4 regions of the Rahnella sp. RcJ3 genome follow, and region 4 is predicted to be linked to each of the others. Evidence: predicted binding sites of a transcription regulator. Region 4 holds the regulator's gene; each other region holds the start of a gene.
What was found. Region 4 encodes CRP, which controls carbon source genes, mostly activating them, when cyclic AMP is high. Its sites were predicted from a motif close to ATGTGANNNNNNTCACAT; they were not measured.
Positions count from the first base shown of each region.

Region 1 (4,411 bases), on a different contig from region 4:
CGCGGCTGGTAATAGTTGATGCCGAGTAAATCCACCACACCCTGTTGCAGCAGTGCTTTATCGCCCTGCTGGCAGGCCGGAAGCTGATCGTATTTGTTCAGCAATTCCACCAGTTCCTGCGGATATTCACCGCGCAGCGCCGGATCGAGGAAGCTGCGGTTAAACATCAGGTCCGCAATGTTAGCGGCTTTCAGGTCAGCCGGATTCTGTGACCGCGGATAAGACGGCGTAAGGTTAAGAATAATGCCGATTTCACCGCCAGAATTGCGGGCGCGATAGGCCTTCACTGCCAGCGAATGGGCCAGCATAGTGTGATACGCCACGGTGGCAGCCCGTTTGAAATCCACCACGTTCGGGTAATGGAAATTATACAAATAACCGCCTTCCACCGGCACCACCGGTTCGTTGAACGTAAACCAATGCTTCACGCGGTCACCGAACAGCTCGAAACAGGTATCGGCGTATTTTGCGTAAGCCTGCACGACGTCCCGGTTTTCCCAGCCGCCGAGTTCCTGCATCGCCATCGGCATATCAAAGTGGAACAGATTGATAAACGGCTGTACGCCCTGCGCCAGCATTTCGTCGATCACCTGGTTATAAAACGTGACCGCTTCCTGATTCACTTCACCACGCCCGTTGGGGATCAAACGCGCCCAGGAAATCGAGGTGCGGAAGGTGTTGTGATTGAGCTGTTTCAGCAGCGCGATATCTTCGCGCCAGTTTTTGTAAAACGTCGAGGTATCCTGCGGACCGACGTCATTGTGAAAGCGCGTCGGCTGTTGTGAATACCAGTGATCCCACACCGTCGCGCTTTTTCCGTGGCTCAGGGTTTCACCTTCCGTCTGCGGCGCTGAACTGGCACTGCCCCACCAGAATTCTTTTGGAAATGCGTATTTCATCGTCATCCTCGCTGTCCGTTAGCTTTACGTTTTTAACTGAATTATTTGACTGTTTAGCTGTTTGCCGGCACGGCATTGCCCGCCGTCTGTGCCAGGGCTTTTTCCGCTTCCTGTTTCAGCAACGTACGTTCATAGGCTTTCAGGAACGGATAGTACATAACGGCTGATAACACCATACAGAACAGGCACATAATTACCGGGCTGAATGCCCAGTTTGCGGCCCATGACGCACCGATTGGCGCAGGCGTTGTCCAGGGTGTGAGCGAGACCACCTGCGCGACCCAGCCGAGTTTGGTGGCGGTGTAAGCAAAAATAGCGTTCAGCATCGGCACCAGCGTAAACGGCAGGAAGAATACCGGATTCATGATAATTGGCGTGCCAAACAGGATCGGTTCATTGATGTTAAAGAAGCTCGGCACCACCCCCATCCGGCCAATGGTGCGCAGGTGCACGGCCTTGCTGCACAGCAACAAAATCGCCAGCGGTAAGGTCGACCCCACGCCGCCAATTAACAGATAGTGATCCCAGAATCCTTGCAGATAAATGTGTGGCAATGGCGCACCGGCCTGCAACGCCGTCTGGTTGAGTGCCAGATTGGTCATCCAGAACGGGTTCATGATGCCGGTGACAATCAGCGCGCCATGAATCCCCGCAAACCACAGTACCTGACAGATAAACACTGAAATCAAAATCGCTGGCAGGGAATCCGACGCAGAAACCAGCGGTGCCAGCAAATGCATGATGGCTTCCGGAATAATCATGCCGGTGGTGGACTGAATAAACAGGTTCAGCGGGTGCAGCGTGGCGACAATCGCCACCACCGGGATCAGAATTTCAAACGAACGCGCCACGCCGGTCGGCACTTCTTTCGGCAGGCGGATGGTGATATTGCGGCGCTTGAGCAGCGCATACACTTCGGCGGCATAAATCGCCGTCAGGATCGCGGTGAAAATGCCTTCGCCGGAGAAATACTGCGTCGAGATTTGTTTGTCATGATACGGCGCAGCCACCAGCAGAAACGCCATAAACGCCAGTAAACCGGTCATGATCGGATCAAGCTTGTAGTGTTTGCCGAGGCTTGCGCCAATGCCTACCGAAATAAAAAACGTCATCACGCCCATGCTCAGATACCACGGCAACATCAGCTGCTCGCGGTATTTCAGCGACAGATCCAGCCACCCGCGCGCAAATCCCATGGTGGTATCCGGCGAGAATGGCGGGAAAATAAAGACCAGCATGAACGAACCGATAATCATAAAAGGCAGCGCAGCGATAAAGCCGTCGCGGATGGCGATCACATGCCGCTGCTGGCCAACGCTGCCCGCCAGGGGCGTGATGTGTTTTTCGATGACGTTAACCATCGCCTGATAAAGGCCACTCATACGCGGCTTCCTTCCTGTGCGATCAGGCCATAAGCGAAGTCGAGCACGTTATCGCCGCGCTGCATGCCGTAATCCATCATGTTGATGGTTTCGACCGGAATGTTGAATTCTGCCGCTCTGGCAGATAAATCAGCCTGCATGTAACGCACCTGCGGTCCGAGCAGTACCACCTGATAATCACGGAATTTTTCATCAAACTCGCTGGCACCGAATGCATCAATCTGCACCTCTTCTCCGCGTTCCGCCGCCACTTCTTTCATCTTGCGCACCAACAAACTGGTCGACATCCCCGCCGAACAACAAAGCATGATTCTTTTCATTTTGCTTCACTCCGAGATGATTAATGTTCTGCCCTTTTTAGCCTGTTGAGGGTATTTGAGGCTTTATGGAAACCGGTTTCCATGGCTTCAGGGAAAATGTGCGAACCTGTTCATAAAATTTCACGGTGATTGTCCGGCAATGTGAAACGTTTCACATTTTGCGCATTTTTCATTCGCGCAGTAAGAAACTCACGCTACAGGAAAAACCAGATAACAATTATCACGGAGGGATTAAATTACTCATCAGCAGGATATTTAAAACCGTCAAAAATCAAAATAAGACCTGATTAATATCACGCACTATGTGATGTTAAAAATTGATATGGAATGATTTTGTCGGTGGGAAATTAATCAATACATTGTCCGGCATTCACCGCTTATTATCTTTAAGGAATGCCTGATGCCGGCGTTTAACACCTGTAAAATTACACGATGTATTCTGCTGGCGTGTTGCCTGCCCAATATTGCCGTCATGAGCGCCAGTGCGGCAAATTACACCCTGCCACTGCTGCTGACGAACAATCAAAAGCTGACCTTATCCACCAAGGATAACGAAAATATTGTCGCCGATAACCCGTTGATAAAATATGGCATTATGGTCAATAACGGCGCAGAACTGACGTTCCTGGCTAACACGTTCAACGCTTCCGGCAGCCAGCTTGGCTCCTCGCTTGTCGCGCAAAATGGCGGTGTCATTAATATCGGGAAAGATTCCGTGATTAATAACAACAGTCAATCCGGGGAAATTTCCCATGTGGTGACGATACAAGATGCAGGCAGTGTTTTAAATATCAACGACGCGACCCTTAATTCTAACAGTGCGGCAGTGGTGATTAATAATAACGCCACCGCGAATATGATGAATACCACAATTAACGCCAATAATGCGGATAATGCCGTTGAGGTGAATAATGGCGCCACGCTGAATGCCACCGGGCTGACTGTTAATCATCTTTCGGGAATGTCCAGCAGTTCGGCAATAGCCATCAACAATGCCGATGCCACATTACTGAATACGTCAATTTTATCTCAGGTTCGCCAGGGGATAAGTATCGACGGGTCCGCTGACCGCTTCTCAAATGTCACTTATGATCGCGGAACCATCATCACAGAGAAAGATCAGAGCAATGCCGTGATATTGTCATTCGGTAATTTACAAATGAAGAATGTCGACATCCACACCTCCGGGCAATATGGCAACGGCGTGATGCTGGAAAACGACAGCAATGTACGGATCAACGGCGGATCCATTACCACGAAGGCGACGTCCACTAACGGCATAACATTCCTCGGCGCTAACAACCTGATTCTGGAAAATGAACTACTTATTTCCACACCGGGCAATGCCTCCGTCGGCCTGTCACTGAGCGGCGCCCCCATGACAGACGATCAGTGGCAAAACGTTCGCATTGATAACGCGACCATAAACAGCGGCAATATCGGCATCAGCAAGATTTACAACGGTAATGCGCAAGTGATCATCGAAAACGCCGCTCGCATTGTCGGTATTAACGCGGCCATGACCTTTGCCGATAACGGCATCAGTACGGTGAATGTCAGCGGCAAAAGCCAGATTATCGGCAATATTATCAATGCGACGACGGCGAAAACCGATGTCACACTGGATGCCTCCGTGCTGACCGGCTCGGTACAAAACCTCAATTCACTGGCGCTGAATAATCAGTCGGTGTGGAATCTGACTGGCGATTCCGTGCTCGGGGATTTATCGCTCGATAACAGCCTGATGAACTTCACCCAACCGCAGCAGGGGGCATTCCACACACTTACCGCCAGCACGCTTTCCGGCAAC
Region 1 is NZ_QSNX01000039.1:4,855-9,265, forward strand. Features, by position in the region: gene DXU84_RS24535 (glycoside hydrolase family 1 protein) at 1-899, opposite strand, end outside; gene DXU84_RS24540 (PTS cellobiose transporter subunit IIC) at 953-2,281, opposite strand; gene DXU84_RS24545 (PTS sugar transporter subunit IIB) at 2,278-2,601, opposite strand; gene DXU84_RS24550 (autotransporter outer membrane beta-barrel domain-containing protein) at 3,002-4,411, shown strand, end outside.
Region 1: DXU84_RS24545 (PTS sugar transporter subunit IIB) is a predicted target of CRP. The motif match lies at 2,741-2,758, and genes of this name have one in related genera.

Region 2 (4,411 bases), on a different contig from region 4:
GGAATATTTAATAAATTCGGTCAGCGTACCAATACGATCATACAGTTTGCGGGCAGTATGATTTGAGGTCTGGGTAGTCCAGTAGACGTTGGCTTTATTGTTTTCGTCGGCGTAAGCATAAACCGCTTCAATCAGTTTTTGCCCGATCCCCAGTTTGCGGGCGCGGTCGTCAACGTACAAATCCTGCAAATACACCACCTGCTGCATGTGCCAGCCATGATCGTGATTGATACAGTTCACCAGCCCGACCAGTTTTCCCTCGTACTCCGCCACATAGCCAAACATGCTGGCGTAATCAGGCTGTGATAAACGCTGGAAAGTGTAATCAAATTGCGCCGGATCGAGCTCCGACTGGTAAAAATCCAGATAATCACGCCATAACGCTTCCCAACCTTCGCGGTCTGCGGGGGTTAACAGACGGATCATCACATCGTGCGGCTGGCTCATCGGGCATTCTCCTCAGGAAATGAAAACGTTACGGGCGTGACTGCGGATAATGTATCAGGTCGTGGAAACGCACGGAATGACCGCTTTCATTGCGGTAAGCGTGCGGACAATCGGCAACAAAACGCAAAGCTTCACCGGCGCTGAGCACGCGCGTCACGCCGTCAACCGTCAGCGTCAGTTCACCTTCGATAACAATCACATGCTCAATCACTCCGGCTTCGTGTGGTGTGGATTCGCTGCATCCGCCCGGCTCGAGATCGATAACAAACATGTCCATACGCAGCGTGGTATCGAACGGAAACAGCGGCACCACGCGCATGCCCGAAGTGTCACTGTTGAACGTAGTCAGTAAGCCGTGGCGATGCAACGCCGCTGACTGCGCGGGCGGCGTTTCGAGAAATTCCGAGAACGAAACATTCAGGCCGCTGGCGATTTTCCACAGCGTCGCGACGGTCGGGCTGGATTCGCCGCGCTCGATTTGCCCGAGCATCGCCTTGCTGACGCCGGTATGTTCTGCCGTCTGGCTGAGACTCCAGCCGCGTTCGCTGCGCACGGCTTTCAGCTGGCTGCCAATATGGTGGGTGAGTTCCTGCATCCTGACTCCTCTGGCAATCGTTTTTACCGATCGCGATTGTGCGTTATAACGCACAGTGATATCTTGAGCGCAGCAGATGTGCGCTATAACGCACAACAGCATACCGCCAGCGTCCGCTAACCAGAAGGAATTTCGCCCATGGCCTCGCGTCTCAGTTTGCAGAATTTAACGTTTTCGGCGGTAATCGCCGGATTTGTCGCGGTTTTAGTCGGGTATACCAGCTCCGCGGCGATTATCTTTCAGGCGGCGGAAGCGGCGGGCGCCAGCGTAGCGCAGATTGGCGGCTGGCTGAGTATGCTCGGGCTGGGCATGGGCGTTACCAGCATCGGGCTATCGTTGTATTACCGCACGCCGGTGGTGACGGCCTGGTCAACGCCCGGTGCGGCGCTGCTGGTGACCAGCCTGCCCGGCACTTCGCTTAACGAAGCCATTGGCGTATTTGTGTTTGCCACCGGGCTGATCCTGCTGTGTGGCGTGACCGGTTTATTCGCCAGACTGATGCATTACATTCCTCAGGCGCTGTCAGCGGCGATGCTCGGCGGTATTCTGTTGCGTTTCGGGCTGAACGCCTTTACCTCACTGCAAAGCAATTTTGCCCTCGCAGGGACCATGTGTCTGGTGTATCTGCTGGCAAAACGCGCCCTGCCGCGCTATGCGGTGGTAATGGCGCTGGTTGCCGGGCTGATCGTCGCCGCATTACAGGGTGATATTGCCCTGCACGGTCAGACGCTGACCTTCGCCGCACCGGCGTTTGTGATGCCGCATTTCACACTTTCCACCATTATCGGCATTGGCATTCCGTTTTTTGTGGTGACCATGGCCTCACAGAATGCGCCGGGCATCGCCACACTGAAAGCGCACGGCTACCATCTGCCTGTTTCGCCACTGATTTCCTGGACAGCGCTGACTGCGTTAGTTTTAGCGCCGTTCGGCGGTTTTACCATCTGTATCGCCGCCATTACCGCCGCGATTTGTATGGGTGAGGATATTCATCCTGATCCCAAAAAACGCTATATGGCGGCCGTCTCGGCAGGCGTTTTCTATCTGATTGCGGGCGTGTTTGGCGGTTCCATCGGCATGGTCTTTACTGCGTTACCGGAGGCGCTGATCCACACCATCGCCGGGCTGGCGCTGCTCGGCACCATTGCTGGCAGCCTGTACCGCGCGCTGGAAAATGAGCGTCAGCGCGACGCGGCAATCATTACGTTTCTGATCACTGCTTCCGGCGTCACGCTGCTGGGAGTCGGTTCGGCATTCTGGGGGCTGGCCGGTGGTGTGATAACCCATCTGATCCTCAGCATTCCGGCGCGCAATCGTGATAAATCTGCCGGGAAAAGTTGAGTCCGTTCAAGTTATGGGTAACAGGTTTTCGTAACACGACGCAAAGTGACGACGATCACATTTTATGACCGGCAAACCCTCTTTACTGGGCGCAATCAGGCCCTTTAAAGAGCGAGAATTCCATGACTATTGCCACACAATCCTGCGTCGTAACCGGGAAAAAAGACGTTTCGGTGATCAACCAGACCCTCGACTACACCGGAGCAGGTACGCTGGTGAAAATCACCCGCGGCGGCATCTGCGGCTCGGATCTGCATTATTACGAACACGGCGCGGTGGGTGATTTCAAAGTGCGCGAGGCGATGGTACTCGGCCACGAAGTGGTGGGTGTGGTGGAGAAATCGGATACCCCGCGTTTGCAGCCTGGTCAGAAAGTGGCGCTGAACCCGAGTAAGCCGTGCAAAGCCTGCAAATACTGTCTTTCCGGCGACGAAAATCAGTGCACCACCATGAAATTCTTCGGCAGCGCGATGTATTTCCCGCACATCAATGGCGCGTTTACGCAGTATAAGATCGTCGACAGCGACCAGTGCATTCCTTACGACAATCAGGTCAGTGACCGTCTGATGGTGTTCGCCGAGCCGCTGGCCGTCGCCATTCATGCCGTCAATCAGGCAGGCGATATTCATGGCAAAACGGTGTTTGTTTCCGGCGTCGGTCCGATCGGTTGCCTGATCGTGCTGGCGGCGAAAGCCAAAGGCGCCGCGCAAATCGTGGTGACGGACCCGAGCGAACGTTGCCGCACGCTGGCACTGGCGGTGGGTGCAGGTAAAGCGCTGGACGCCGCACAGGGTGATTTCAGTGAATATCAGGCGGAGAAAGGCTTTTTCGATGTCTCCTTTGATGCCTCCGGCCATCCGTCTTCCATCCGCCGTTGTCTGGAAGTGACCCGCGCGCGCGGCACGCTGGTTCAGGTCGGCATGGGACCGGTGGTGAATGAATTCCCGCTGATGATGCTCATTGCCAAAGAAATTAACTGGGTCGGCAGCTTCCGCTTCACCGAAGAATTCAACACGGCGGTCGAATGGCTGGCGAATAAAACTGTCGATCCGATGCCGCTGCTGTCGGCGGAATTCCCGCAGGAAAGCCTGGTGGAAGCGCTGGAGTACGCTCTGGATAAATCCAAAGCCTCGAAAGTGCAACTGGTTTTCTAGTTCACTCTGCAACGCCACTCACAATATCAAAACACCGTTTCATTTTATTATGTCCTCTGATTTTTATCCTCAGAGGACATTTGCATTATGGTAAAGGACAACGCGAAAAAGCAGGTCGCTCTGCTGCTGGCCGACGGATTTGAAGAAGGTGAAGCGGTAATTGTGCTCGATATTCTCGAGCGGCTGGAGATTCAGGTCACCACATTAGCCTGCCAGAAAAGCCTGACGCTGCGCACCTATCACGGCATTCAGATGCAGGCCAACGAACTGCTGTCCGCGCAGGGTGATCGTTTATTCGATGCCGTGGTAATGCCCGGCGGGCCGGAAGGTTCAGTGGCGCTGGCGGCCAGTAAAGAGGTGGTGGAATTTGTCCGCCGTCATGACAACGCCGGGAAACTGATTTGCCCGCTGTGCTCCGCTGCCGCGCGCGTACTGGGCGGAAACGGGCTGCTGAAAGGTCGTCGCTATGTCTGTTCCGGCGATTTATACAAAGACGTGAAAGACGGCGTTTACCTCAATCAGTCGTTTGTAGAAGACGGCAACTTACTCAGCGGCAAAGGATTAGGGCTGGCGTTTGATTTTGCGTTTCAGCTTGCGTACCGCCTGACCGGCGATGCTGAAACGACCAATTTCCAGGCCGACCATATCGACTATCACCACTGGCGCGCCGATCAGAAGCTTTGATCAAAAAATTCTGAACCGACGGCGGATGGCGCAGGTCGTCCGCCCTGGTCAGCATCATGTCCGTTTTTGGCATTCTTCTCATTTCAATTCAGGCGCACACTGGCTTCACACTCACCAGATGGAGTCCGGAAATGACCCAAAGCGCCCTGTTAAATATCGACGTTCAACGTTCCTTCGAACATAAAGACTT
Region 2 is NZ_QSNX01000011.1:93,412-97,822, forward strand. Features, by position in the region: gene DXU84_RS15670 (N-acetyltransferase) at 1-11, shown strand, start outside; gene DXU84_RS15675 (GNAT family N-acetyltransferase) at 1-447, opposite strand, end outside; gene DXU84_RS15680 (helix-turn-helix domain-containing protein) at 476-1,042, opposite strand; gene DXU84_RS15685 (benzoate/H(+) symporter BenE family transporter) at 1,181-2,383, shown strand; gene idnD (L-idonate 5-dehydrogenase) at 2,506-3,537, shown strand; gene DXU84_RS15695 (DJ-1/PfpI family protein) at 3,625-4,221, shown strand; partial or broken gene DXU84_RS15700 (isochorismatase family protein) at 4,353-4,411, shown strand, end outside.
Region 2: idnD (L-idonate 5-dehydrogenase) is a predicted target of CRP. The motif match lies at 2,427-2,444, and genes of this name have one in related genera.

Region 3 (4,411 bases), on a different contig from region 4:
CTGAAAATATCCCGATTATTATGGGCTCGGCAACCCCGGCGCTGGAAACGCTGCACAATGTTGAACTGGGGAAATATCGTCAGCTCAAACTGACCAAACGTGCCGGAAATGCCAAACTCGCCCGTCAGAATTTGCTGGATTTAAAAGGGTTGCAGCTGAAAGTCGGGCTGTCTCAACCGCTGATCCAGAAAATGCAGGAGCATCTGAAAGCCGATAATCAGGTCATGCTGTTCCTCAACCGCCGCGGCTATGCGCCTGCCCTGCTTTGCCATGAGTGTGGCTGGATAGCCGAATGTCAGCGCTGTGATCACTATTACACTCTGCACCAGAATCAGCGTCAGTTACGCTGCCACCATTGTGACAGTCAGCGCGCCGTGCCGCATCAGTGTCCGCATTGCGGCTCAACACAACTGGTCTCGGTCGGCGTCGGTACAGAACAGCTGGAAAACGAACTGGCGCCGTTGTTCCCGGATACGCCAATCACGCGCATTGACCGCGATACCACCAGCCGGAAAGGTTCGCTGGAACAACACCTGAATGAAGTCCATCGTGGCGGCGCACGTATTCTTATCGGCACCCAAATGCTGGCAAAAGGGCACCACTTCCCTGATGTTACGCTGGTGTCATTGCTGGATGTCGACGGCGCGCTGTTCTCGGCAGATTTCCGTTCTGCCGAGCGCTTTGCCCAGCTTTATACGCAGGTTTCAGGCCGTGCCGGACGTGCAGGCAAACAGGGTGAAGTCGTATTGCAAACTCACCATCCCGAACATCCGCTGTTACAGGTGCTGTTGCAGCAGGGCTACGACGAGTTCGCCAGACAGACCCTGGCGGAGCGCAAAAGCGTCTTCCTTCCTCCTTATACCAGCCACATTATGATCCGCTCGGAAGACCACGATAATCAGCAATCTGCGCTGTTCCTTCAGCAGTTACGTAATCTGCTCGAATCCAGTCCGCTGAAAGATGATTCGCTGTGGATCCTGGGGCCGGTTCCTGCCTTACAAGCCAAACGCAGCGGACGTTTCCGCTGGCAGCTTTTATTGCAGCATCCTTCACGGCGCGTTTTGCAGCATCTGATCAAAAGCTCTCAGCCGCTGATTTCAAGTCTGCCGCAAGCCAAAAAAGTGAAATGGACACTGGATGTCGATCCGATTGACAGCTGATTCCAAAAGCGAATTTGCGTGAATAGTCAGGTTTTTTGCGTGATGCATCGAAAAAAGCATCTGGGTCACACTTTTAATGCAAATTAGGTAACAAATCCTACTCACATTCTGTTTAGAATGTGATGAGCTACACATCATGCGTAGCCAGGTGAGGAATGTTGATGTTGTTGTCTCAGTTTGATGCTGTTGCAAGGAGAGAGACGTTGGAGCACAAGAAAGAATTACCCGCCGCAACAATGAAAGATGTGGCTGAACAGGCAGGCGTTTCAACAGCAACCGTATCCCGTGCATTAATGAATCCGGAGAAAGTCTCCGCCGCGACTCGCCAGAAAGTTGATCAGGCCGTCATGGCCGTCGGTTATTCTCCTCATGCCCTGGCCCGCAACCTGAAGCGTAATGAATCACGCACTATTTTGGTGATCGTCCCCGACATCTGCGATCCGTTTTTCGCCGATCTGATCCAGGGGATCGAGCGCACGGCCGCCGAAAGCGGTTATCTGGTGTTGATCGGTGATTGTGCTCAGCAAAATCAGCAAGAGAAAACCTTTATCAATCTGATCATTACCAAGCAAATTGACGGTATGCTGCTGCTCGGCTCTGATTTACCTTTCGATGCCAGCAAAGAAGAACAACGCAATTTGCCACCGATGGTGATGGCGAATGAATTTGCGCCGGAACTTGAACTGCCGACAGTCCACATTGATAACCTGACGGCCGCGTTCGAAGCTGTGCATTATCTTCTCAAGCTGGGGCATCACCGTATTGCCTGCATCGCCGGGCCAAAGCATATGCCATTGTGCCAGTACCGTTCACAAGGTTATGTGCAGGCGCTGCGCCGCAACGGACTGAGCGTCGAGAGCAAGCTGACCATTCATGGTGATTTCAGCTATGAATCGGGGGCGCAAGCCGTCACCGAGTTGATGGCCCTGCCCGTGCCGCCGACGGCGATTTTCTGCCACAACGATGTGATGGCGATTGGTGCCATGTTCCAGGCGAAAAAAATGGGTCTGCGCATTCCGCAGGATTTGTCGGTTGTCGGCTTCGATGACATCAAGGCCAGCCAGTATACCGATCCTCCGCTGACGACCGTTGCGCAGCCGAGATTCCAGCTTGGCCGTCAGGCCATGTTATTATTACTTGAGCAGTTACAGGGAAATCCGGTACAAAACGGTTCGCTGCTGCTTGATAGCGAGCTGGTGGTGCGGGAAAGCACTGCGGCCCCAAAAGCGTGAGTCCGATTTTATGCTGTTCAACAGTTTTAATTTCAGTAAATGTTCAGGGTTGAGTAACATGACGCACTTCTTCATTCATCACGACACAGCGAAACGATAGTGGCACAAAGAGACTATGTAAGCCGTGGGCGCTCAGGAGCGCGGCGGAAAAGTACCAGCCGGAGTAAAAAACGCAGTTCCACAACGATCTCCAAAACCATGGTGGTGTTAGCCGTTGCGGTACTGGTGGTGTTTGTCGGTGGCCTCTATTTTATTGCGCACAATAAACATGAAGAAGCGACAGTGTTGCCGACGCACGCTGTCCGTCCGGGTAATGGATTGCCACCTAAGCCAGAAGAACGCTGGCGCTACATTAAAGAACTGGAAAACCGCCAGATGGGCGTCACCACGCCGACAGAACCGACGGCGGGCGGACAGGTCGAATCCAAAACACAACTGACGCCTGAACAGCGCCAGCTTCTCGAACAGATGCAGGCCGATATGCGCCAGACACCAACACAGTTGTCTGAAGTGCCGTATAACGACCCGAATCAGGCCACGCAGGCACCGGCGCATACTCAACGTCAGGTTCAGCAACAGCAGCCGACGTACGCGCAGCAGCAGCCGGTAACTCAGCCGCGTCAGGTTCAGCCACAGCCAACGTATACGCCGCAAACGCAGCCGGTACGTGCGCCTCAGGCCCAGGTGCAAACGCAACCCGTTCAGCCAAAACCGAAGCCGCAAGTGAAAGAGCCGGTGAAAGAAGCACCGAAACCGCAACAGCCAGCCACCATTACCCAGGCTGAGCCGGAAAAACCGAAAGCACAGGAAAAAACCCAGCGCTTTGTGGTTCAGTGCGGTTCGTTCAAAGGATCTGAGCAGGCGGAATCCCAGCGCGCCAAGCTGGCATTCGAAGGTTTTGAAGGCCGGATCACCACCGGCGGTGGCTGGAGTCGCGTCGTCATCGGCCCGTACAACAGCCGTTCTGGTGCTGACAGCACACTATCGCGCCTCAAAGGCGCTGGCATCTCCGGTTGCATTCCCGTCGCAACCGGGGGTTGAAAACCCGTAATCCTTCCCCAATCTATACTTTCAATATGCCCCGTAAGTTTGTGAGACACGTTCAGTGTCCCGCAAACCTGCGGGGATCTTTTCCGTCTGCAACGAGGAACCGCTCGTGACAACAATTGTAAGTGTACGCCGCAACGGCAAGGTCGTTATCGGTGGTGATGGCCAGGCCACATTGGGAAATACCGTCATGAAGGGCAACGTCAAAAAAGTACGTCGCCTGTATAACGACAAAGTGATCGCGGGCTTTGCTGGCGGCACGGCTGATGCCTTCACGCTGTTTGAGCTGTTCGAACGCAAACTGGAAATGCACCAGGGTCATCTGGTGAAAGCCGCCGTTGAACTGGCAAAAGACTGGCGTACCGACCGTATGTTACGCCGTCTGGAAGCCCTTCTGGCCGTGGCCGATGAAAACGCCTCGCTTATCATCAGCGGTAACGGTGACGTTATCCAGCCTGAAAACGATCTGATTGCCATTGGTTCCGGTGGCCCGTATGCCCAGGCTGCTGCACGCGCGTTGCTGGAAAACTCCGAGCTTGAAGCGCGCGACATCGTCGAAAAATCGCTGAGCATCGCCGGTGACATCTGCATCTACACCAACCAATTCCACACTATCGAAGAATTGTCTTCTAAAGCGTAAGGATCGAAAATTATGTCTGAGATGACCCCGCGCGAGATCGTCAGCGAGTTAGACAGTTACATCATTGGCCAGGATAAAGCGAAACGCGCCGTGGCTATTGCTTTGCGTAACCGCTGGCGCCGGATGCAGCTTGATGAAGCGCTGCGCCACGAAGTCACCCCGAAAAATATTCTGATGATCGGTCCGACCGGTGTCGGTAAAACCGAAATTGCCCGCCGTCTGGCGAAGCTGGCTAACGCGCCGTTCATCAAAGTAGAAGCGACTAAATTCACGGAAGTCGGTTACGTCGGTAAAGAAGTGGATTCCATTATCCGCGACCTGACCGATTCCGC
Region 3 is NZ_QSNX01000030.1:2,753-7,163, reverse strand. Features, by position in the region: gene priA (primosomal protein N') at 1-1,160, shown strand, start outside; gene cytR (DNA-binding transcriptional regulator CytR) at 1,364-2,392, shown strand; gene ftsN (cell division protein FtsN) at 2,492-3,433, shown strand; gene hslV (ATP-dependent protease subunit HslV) at 3,549-4,079, shown strand; gene hslU (HslU--HslV peptidase ATPase subunit) at 4,092-4,411, shown strand, end outside.
Region 3: cytR (DNA-binding transcriptional regulator CytR) is a predicted target of CRP. The motif match lies at 1,278-1,295, and genes of this name have one in related genera.

Region 4 (4,411 bases):
AAATGCACGCCGTTCATCGCCAGCAATTGCAGGGTATACACTGCAGTCACCGTCATGCCGACCATCGCCAGTCCGTAGTTTTTGCGCAGAACGGTATAGGACAACAGGGTGATCAGCAACATGCACAGCAGCGTGGTGCCTTCCGGCAGTTCCAGTTTGAGCAAGCCTGAGGCAATCAGCAATCCAGCCAGCGTACCGAGTGCACGGTGCTGGATCCTCACCCGCGTGGCGTTATAACCGTTCTGGCTGACCAACATGATAGTCAGCAAGATCCAGTAGGGTTTGGGCAAATTGAAGAACAGACCCAGACTGCTGCCAATCGCCAGAATAATGCCCAAACGTGCGGCATTACGCAGTGCCACGGATTTGAAGGAAAGATAGCTTTTCAGCGCGGGCCAGAAGGGCAAACGCGGCTGGGTGTTCATCAGGTCACGTTTGTACAACGGCCGCTGTGTGCGTAACAGACGGGCAATGCGGCTGAAATGGTAATAACAAAACTGACCTACCGGATTGTCCGGGTTGCGCGCGGCGATTTTCTCCAGCGCGGTCAGCTCATTGGCCATCGTAAAGCGCCCGGATAAACGGTGATAAAGAATATCGTCGGCAATCACCCGAAGACGGGTGGAAATCACCTGTGCATTTCGGCGGATAACCGCTTCGGCATGGCTTTCCTCCACCAGTTTCTGCACTTCTTCCGGCTGATGCAGGCTCACTGTAATGTGCTCCTGCAAATCGAGCGCCACCTGAAAACGCTGAAACAGCCGCTTATGGTGATGATGATGTCCGTGCTGGGGCAACATGTGTAATTGCTGATAAAGCAGGGCAATCAGGTCGATAACCTGCTGCTGGCGGGCTAGCAGTGGGGGTAACGCGGTTTCGGGATCGGTGTGTTGCGTCAGCAGGCTGTACTTGGCTTCGAAATAATCCGCGAGTTGCAGATAGAGCTGGCTGAGTGTTTCGCGCATCGGCTGTTCTTCCGAAATACGAAACCACGCCCAGTTAAACAATCCGTACCAGGCTGTGCCAGCGGCGAACAACACCGGGGCCTGCCACATCGGGCGCACGCCCACCATACTCAGCGTGAAGATAGTCGCCACCAGCGCACCGGGCAGCAGGCGCGCATGCAGCGGGCTGATTTCACCGGTGACGCCGAGCAGTAACGCCAGCGACAGCATGATCAGCGGCAGCGGTATATGCCAGCTTTCGAGCATCAGTTGCAGCAGAAGGCTGCTCACGGCAAAGAGTGAACCGCCGACGAGCAGGCGTTTGAAAAAGCGTTTATGCGGGGTATCCAGACCGGCGATGTTACAACAGGCCGGGCAGAGGGAAAACAGCAGGCCCATTTGCAAATTGCCAAACAGCCAGCAAATGCCAACAGGTAAGCACAACACCAGCGTCTGGCGCAGCGCGTAGTTCACTTCAGGATGGTAAAACAGTCTTCGCCATAGCGTCATGGGTAAAGCTTAGCCCATAAAAAAGGCGCGACAGTGTTTTGCCGCGCCAATTTTTGAGGGATTAACGTGTGCCGTAAACGACAATCGTTTTACCGTGTGCGGAGATCAGGCTTTGATCTTCCAGCATTTTGAGAATGCGTCCGACTGTTTCACGTGAACAACCGACGATTTGGCCAATTTCCTGGCGGGTAATCTTGATTTGCATCCCGTCCGGATGGGTCATTGCATCAGGCTGTTTAGCCAGATTGAGCAAGGTTTGAGCGATACGACCGGTAACGTCAAGGAAGGCAAGGTTGCCGACTTTCTCTGACGTCACTTGCAGACGGTTGGCCATCTGCGCGGAGAGACGCATCAGAATATCCGGGTTAACCTGAATCAGCTGGCGGAATTTTTTATATGAAATTTCAGCCACTTCACAGGCAGTTTTAGCACGTACCCAGGCACTGCGTTCCTGACCTTCTTCGAAGAGTCCCAGCTCACCGATGAAGTCACCTTGGTTAAGGTAGGACAGTATCATTTCCTTGCCTTCTTCATCTTTAATCAGGACAGCAACTGACCCTTTCACGATGTAGTAAAGCGTTTCGGCTTTTTCACCCTGGTGAATCAGCGTACTTTTAGAAGGATACTTATGTATATGACAGTGAGACAGGAACCATTCAAGAGTCGGGTCTGTTTGTGGCTTGCCGAGAACCATTTGCTATTATCCTCTGTTGTTATCGCTGCCCAAAATCACAGGGCTCAGAGTTCCCTGTACGGCACTTCAAATCCAAAGCGCCCTTTCAGCATATAACTCTCCAGAAATGCTGCAAGCGGATGTCGGAGTGCAACAGCCTGTTTATTGCTGTCATCACCGTGGGTTCTGTACTTAAACCGCAAAAACCGTCACCGCAATTTACTGGAAAGTATGTTTCGGCTTTGTTTGTAGCACAGGTTTGAGATGCTGTCTTCTGTTGTCTCGCTTCAGCATGATGGCGATCGGGTTACGTTGCCAGATTTTAGGTGAAAGGGTACTCTGAGAGCAGATTTCGACAAGTTTATTCACCGGGAGAATAGTTCATGCATGCACGTGTCAAATGGGTTGAAGGACTGACATTTTTAGGTGAGTCTGCATCGGGTCATCAGATTTCAATGGATGGAAACGCGGGTGATAAAGCCCCAAGCCCGATGGAAATGTTACTGATGTCCGCAGGGGGGTGTAGTGCAATCGACGTGGTGTCAATTTTGCAAAAAGGTCGTAATGACGTGCGTGATTGTGAAGTGAAGCTGACCTCACAACGCCGCGAAGAAGCGCCGCGTCTGTTCACTCACATCAATCTGCATTTTATCGTCACCGGTAAGGATCTGACCGATAAGATTGTTGAACGTGCGGTCAGCCTGTCTGCCGAAAAATACTGTTCTGTGTCTCTGATGCTGGGGAAAGCAGCCACAATCACCCACAGCTTTGAAGTGATTGCAGCCGAATAAAGTTTACTCGATCTTCTTGCCTTCCATCAGGCGCTGCACCAGCGGCGCCATGATCAGCTCCATCGCCAGCCCCATTTTGCCGCCCGGCACCACCAGTGTTTTGATGTGCGAGATAAACGACCCTTGCAGCATGGCCAGCAGATACGGGAAATCGATGTCATCCAGTCCCTGAAAATGAATCACCACAAAGCTTTCATCCAGTGACGGAATGGCTTTGGCGGCAAACGGGTTCGAGGTGTCGATGGTGGGTACCCGCTGGAAATTGATGTGTGTGCGGGAAAACTGCGGCGTAATGTAATTGATATAGTCATCCATCGAACGCACGACGGAATCCATCACCGCTTCACGGGAATGCCCGCGCTCGCCGGTATCGCGCACCAGTTTCTGGATCCATTCGAGGTTGACGATAGGCACTACGCCGACCAGCAGGTCGACCTGCGCGGCAACGTCAATTTTGTCCGCCACCACACCACCGTGTAACCCTTCGTAAAACAAAATATCCGTCGGTTCCGGCAACGCCTGCCACGGCGTAAAGGTACCCGGCACCTGATTGTAGGGAACGGCTTCGTCATAAGTATGCAGATACTTACGTGAACGGCCAGTGCCTGTTTTACCGTATTCGATAAAGCTTTTTTCCAGCAAACCAAAGTCATTGGCTTCCGGCCCGAAGTAGCTGATATGACGTCCCAGATCGCGCGCCTTGCGTATTGCCGCATCCATTTCAGGACGGGTGAAATGATGAAAACTGTCGCCTTCCAGTTCCGCCGCACGCAAACCAAGCTGCTGAAATATTTTACGAAATGCCACGCTGGTGGTCGTGGTGCCTGCACCGCTCGAACCGGTCACGGCAATAACAGGATGTTTGGCTGACATAATGCGCTGTTCTCCATAAAGGTGATGCAGGCAGGCGAGACGCGGTCTTTTCTGTGGTCGAAGATCTGGCGTCAAGGCTGCGCATAATTAAGCCTATTGTTACCATATTTATTCGCGAAGCCAAAGAGGGCATCACTATTCTAAACCCGCCAGCAACGGTTGGATCAGCGGGTCTTTCTGGTGGAACAGAGAAACAATGTCATGCAGCGCCTTGCCTGTGTACTCCTTTTTCCACGCCAGACTGAGCGGGGAAGGGGCGCGCGGATAGCGGATTTGCCGGGCGATCAGCTCGCCGCTGTCGAGATACGGCTGGCACAGATGGCGCGGCAGAAAACCGATACCCATGCCCTTCAGGTGACAGGCCAGTTTAGTCGCCACATCTGCCACGATGATCTGCCGTTGCCCGGTCAGCAACCAGGCTACCCGCTTGTTCAGATGGCGCGAGGTGTCTTCCACATTGATGGCAATGTACTGACGCAACACCGCTTCTTCCAGCATGCCAGTGATGTGTTGCAGCGGATGAAAGGGCGCATGAACAAAAACCCAGTCCACTTCACCCAGCGGCAGCAGATTCACGGCGTTAGAAAGGGATTCGGTGCCGGTGACGCCAATCGCCAGCT
Region 4 is NZ_QSNX01000014.1:100,174-104,584, forward strand. Features, by position in the region: gene DXU84_RS18250 (YccS/YhfK family putative transporter) at 1-1,454, opposite strand, end outside; gene crp (cAMP-activated global transcriptional regulator CRP) at 1,516-2,148, opposite strand; gene DXU84_RS18260 (OsmC family protein) at 2,511-2,918, shown strand; gene DXU84_RS18265 (phosphoribulokinase) at 2,922-3,791, opposite strand; gene allS (HTH-type transcriptional activator AllS) at 3,927-4,411, opposite strand, start outside.